One region of the Bradyrhizobium sp. 956_D2_N1_4 genome, then DNA from elsewhere that is predicted to be linked to it. Evidence: predicted binding sites of a transcription regulator. Region 1 holds the regulator's gene; the other holds the start of a gene.
What was found. Region 1 encodes HrcA, which represses chaperone genes, less so after heat shock. Its sites were predicted from a motif close to GTTAGCACTCNCNNNNNGNGAGTGCTAAC; they were not measured.
Positions count from the first base shown of each region.

Region 2: AB7535_RS20750 (co-chaperone GroES) is a predicted target of HrcA. The motif match lies at 1,212-1,240, and genes of this name have one in related genera.

Region 1 is NZ_CP197237.1:7,684,820-7,687,280, reverse strand. It holds gene grpE (nucleotide exchange factor GrpE) at 1-503, opposite strand, end outside; gene hrcA (heat-inducible transcriptional repressor HrcA) at 600-1,688, opposite strand; gene rph (ribonuclease PH) at 1,857-2,461, shown strand, end outside.
Region 2 is NZ_CP197237.1:4,365,986-4,368,446, reverse strand. It holds gene groL (chaperonin GroEL) at 1-810, opposite strand, end outside; gene AB7535_RS20750 (co-chaperone GroES) at 855-1,169, opposite strand; gene AB7535_RS20745 (usg protein) at 1,548-1,835, shown strand; gene AB7535_RS20740 (cupin domain-containing protein) at 1,996-2,461, shown strand, end outside.

The DNA of each region.
Region 1 (2,461 bases):
GCCTGCATGACCTGCACGACGGTGCCCGCAGGCACCGACGCATCCGGCACCTCGTACATTGCCTGCTGGAAGTTCGGGTCGAACTTCTGGCCCTGCGGATCGAACTTCTTGACGCCGTGCTTTTCCAGCGCGTTGAGCAGCGAGCGCTCGGTGAGCTCGACGCCCTCGATCAGCGAGGTCAGGCCCGGATCGGCCGCGGCACGGGCCTCGGCCGGAACGGCATCGAGCGCACGCTGGAGATTGTCGGCGATGTCGAGCACGTCGCGGGCGAAGCCGGTGATGCCGTAGAGGCGGGCATCGGCGACTTCCTTGGTGGTGCGCTTGCGCAGATTTTCCATCTCGGCCAGCGTCCGCAGCATGCGGTCGCGCGCCTCGGCGGCTTCCTTCTGCAACAGCTCGACCGAGCCGGGCTCCGGATCGTCGGGCATGATGTAGGGTTTTGACACCACGGGCTCATCGGTCGGTGGGGTCGTGTCGTCGGGCTGCCGGTCTCGATCGGTCATCGGCTCTCTTCTCGAACTCGTCTCAAGGGATTGTTGGCCCGGATATCGTGCCTAAGCTCACGAAAATCAAGCGCCCGTGATCGGAGGAAACGCCGGTCAGCCCCCCAGGAGGCGGCTGACGATGCGCGCGGCGTAGTCCACGGTCGGGATTACGCGGGCATAATTCAGCCGCGTCGGCCCGATCACGCCCAAAACACCGACGATGTGGCCGGCGGCATCCCGATAGGGCGAGATGATGGTGGAGGAGCCTGACAAGGAAAACAGTTTGTTCTCCGAACCGATGAAGATCCGCACGCCCTCGGCGGTCTCGGCGCGTCCCAGAAGGTCGATCACGCCGCGCTTGGTCTCGAGATCGTCGAACAAGAGCCGAACGCGCTCCAGATCCTCCAGCGCGTGCAGATCCTCGAGCAGGTTGGCGTGGCCGCGAACGATCAGCTGGCGGTCCTCGTTCTCGCCGCCGGACCAGCTCGCAATACCGGCCGAAATCACCTTCTGCGTCAGTTGGTCGAGCTCGGCGCGGGCTTCGCCGAGCGCGGTTTCGAGCTCGAGCCGCGCCTCGGCCAGCGTGCGGCCCCGGATCCGCGCATTGAGGAAATTACCGGCTTCCGTCAGCGCCGAGGAGGGAACTCCCGGCGGCAGCGACAACACGCGGTTTTCGACCTGACCGTCCTCGCCGACCAGGATCACCAGGGCTTTTTCGGGTTCCAGCCGGACGAATTCGATGTGTTTCAGCCGCGCATTGGATTTCGGGGTCAACACGACCGCTGCGGCGCGGGTGAGACCGGACAGCCGCGTCAGCGCCTCCGACAGCGCCGCCTCGACCGATTGGGCGTGACCCACCGACGTCAACTGGCTCTGGATCGACTGCCGCTCGGCGTCATTGAGGTCGCCGACCTGCATCAGGGCGTCGACGAAGAAGCGTAAGCCGAGTTCCGTCGGCAAGCGGCCGGCAGAGGTGTGCGGGGCATAGATCAGGCCGAGCTGTTCCAGATCGGCCATGACGTTGCGGACCGAGGCCGGCGACAGCGGCATCGCGATCAGCCGCGAGATATTGCGCGAGCCGACCGGCTCGCCGGTCGCGAGATAGCTTTCGACAATTTGACGAAAGATGTCGCGGGAGCGCTCGTTGAGCTGGGCGAGGCCTGCGCGCGGCGCGATCAGATGGATCGGATCGTGATGGGCCACGGACGGTAACTCCTCTCAGACGCTTATAATTTGTCCATCCCGGAGGGTTCTGACAAGCGTGGCGTTTGCGGGGTGGAAAACTGGGGGTGAAAAAGCCTTGCCGCCCACCCTCACCCCACCTACAAGCACCGCGAATAGCCCTTTTCCGAGAGTTTTGGAGGATTTCCCATGCGGCCAAGCCGCCGTGCGCCCGACGAATTGCGCCCCGTGACGCTGGAGCGCGGCGTGGTCAAATATGCGGAAGGCTCCTGCCTGGTGAAATTCGGCGACACCCATGTGCTGGTCACCGCCACGCTGGAAGACCGCCTGCCGCCGTGGCTGAAGGGCCAGGGCCGCGGCTGGGTCACCGCCGAATACGGCATGCTGCCGCGCGCGACCTCCGAACGAACCCGCCGCGAGGCCTCCGCGGGCAAGCAAAGCGGCCGCACCGTCGAGATTCAGCGCCTGATCGGCCGCTCGCTTCGCACCATCGTCGATCTCGAAGCGCTCGGTGAGCGCCAGATCACGGTCGATTGCGACGTGCTCCAGGCCGACGGCGGCACGCGCACGGCCTCGATCACCGGCGCCTGGGTCGCGCTCGCCGATTGCATCAACTGGATGAAGGCGCGCAACATGATCAAGGCCAAGGTGCTGCGCGACAACGTCGCCGCGATCTCCTGCGGCATCTACAACGGCACGCCCGTGCTCGACCTCGACTATGCCGAGGATTCGGAGGCCCAGACCGACGCCAATTTCGTCCTGACCGGCGATGGCCGCATCATCGAGGTGCAGGG
Region 2 (2,461 bases), 3.3 Mb from region 1:
ACCACCGCGCAGACGGTTCACGACGAGGGTCGCAAGCGCTTCGCCTTCGACGTCCTCGGCGACGATGACCAGCGGCTTGCCGGTCTGCACTACGGCCTCGAGCAGCGGCAGCAGCTCGTTCAGCGAGGAGAGCTTCTTCTCGTTGATGAGGATGTAGGCGTCGTCCATCTCAACGCGCATCTTGTCGGCGTTGGTGACGAAGTAGGGCGAGATGTAGCCGCGGTCGAACTGCATGCCCTCGACGACGTCGAGCTCGGTCTCGAGCGACTTGGCTTCCTCGACGGTGATGACACCCTCGTTGCCGACCTTCTTCATGGCGTCGGAGAGGAACTTGCCGATTTCGGCATCGCCGTTGGCGGAGATGGTGCCGACCTGGGCGATCTCGTCGTTCGAGGTGACCTTCTTGGAGTTCTTGACGAGGTCGGCGACCACGGCTTCCACGGCCAGGTCGATACCACGCTTCAGGTCCATCGGGTTCATGCCGGCGGCAACCGACTTGGCGCCTTCACGAACGATCGCAGCCGCGAGCACGGTTGCGGTGGTGGTGCCGTCGCCGGCCGCGTCAGCCGACTTGGAGGCGACTTCGCGCACCATCTGCGCGCCCATGTTCTCGAACTTGTCGTCGAGCTCGATCTCCTTGGCGACGGTGACGCCGTCCTTGGTGATGCGGGGAGCGCCGAACGACTTGTCGAGGACGACGTTGCGGCCCTTGGGGCCGAGCGTCACCTTGACGGCGTTGGCGAGGATGTCGACGCCACGCAGCATCTTGTCGCGTGCATCGACGCCGAATTTGACTTCTTTAGCTGACATCTGGATTTTTCCTTAGGTGTTTAGCTGGTGGGGAGAGGGGGCTCTTAGGCCGCCTTCTTCTTGGAAGCGGGGACGTCGAGGACGCCCATGATGTCGCTTTCCTTCATGATCAGCAGGTCGACGTTGTCGATCTTGACCTCGGTGCCGGACCACTTGCCGAACAGCACGCGGTCGCCGACCTTCAGGTCGATCGGGATCAGCTTGCCAGCTTCGTCGCGGCCACCGGGGCCGACGGCGACGACTTCGCCCTGCGAGGGCTTTTCCTTGGCAGTGTCGGGGATGATGATGCCGCCGGCGGTCTTCTCTTCTGCGTCGATACGCTTGACCACGACGCGGTCGTGAAGCGGACGGAATTTCATGCAGTCCTCCTAAGTAGTTGCACGGTATGGGAATTTTTTGGCGTTAGCAGTCTGTGCCAGCGAGTGCTAGCACAGGCGAGGCTGAAATAGGACAGGAATTTTGCGGGGGCAAGGGCTTCTAGCAGAAAAATCGGCACTCTGAAGGCCCGGGTGCCAGAATCTCTTTACCATCGTTAACCCGCCCGGTGACCGTATTAGCACGGAGCCGCCTCTGCTGCTAAAGCATTGAATTTCAACAGCTTGTTAAACTTTTAGGCTTGAGATGGATTGTCAGTTTGCGTCACATTTCTCTCATGTGAGCGCATCAGTACCGGGTGGCTCGTAAGGCGCACACCGACCAAGCCGCCCCTTGAATGCGCTCCTGCAAAGGAGGTTGGCATGGGCTTGCGGAGTGGGGGCGTTTCCGAAGATTTCCGGAAACAGCTTTTGGGTTACGGGCTGACGACGGCGCAAATTCTCTATCGGATGCCCGATCATCCCTCGCTTCTCCAGACCTACGTCTGGCAGAACTACGACATGTTTCCGAAATTTCCGGCGCTGAAGGATTTCCTGGCGTTCTGGCAGGAGAAGCTCGACGGTCCGCTCCATTCGGTCACCGTCGCGCATTCCAAGCTGATCAAGCCGGCCGAGCTGCGCGCCGTGGATGGCGTGTTCCGGCTGCATTGAACAGCGCGCCGGCATCGTAGAGTGGGCAAAGGCGCGCTCGCGCCATGCCTACCATCTCTCCACGATTGCATCTGGCAATGGTGGGCACGCTTTCGCTTTGCCCACCCTACGATATCTCGTTCTGTGCTAGCCTCCGCCCATAACAACAGGGAGGCGGCCCATGGCCAAGAAAACAAAATCGCGCAGTGCAGCCCAGGCCGCGGTGAAGAAGCGGAGCGGAGCCAAGGCCGTGGCACGATCCTCGGCGCGCAAGGCGGTGAAGGCGAAGGCGCGCACGACACCGGCAAAGGCCGTTCCGAAAAAGCCCGCGCGTCCCAAGCAGCGCATCGCCATCAGCCATCACCGCGAGGAAGACTTCAAGGCCGACGGCCTGCGCACCTACGCCAAGTACCGCGACCTCGGCATCGCCGAAGCCAGCCACGGCCTCGCGCAAGCCCACGTGATCCGCCTGCAAGGCCCCTGCGATCCGAACGAGGTGTCGAAGCTGCACTTCCACGACGTCGAATTCCAGATGGTCTACGTGCTCAAGGGCTGGGTGAAGACCTACATGGACGGCCAGGGCGAGACCTTGATGAAGGAAGGCAGCGCCTGGACCCAGCCGCCGAAGATCAAGCACATGATCCTGG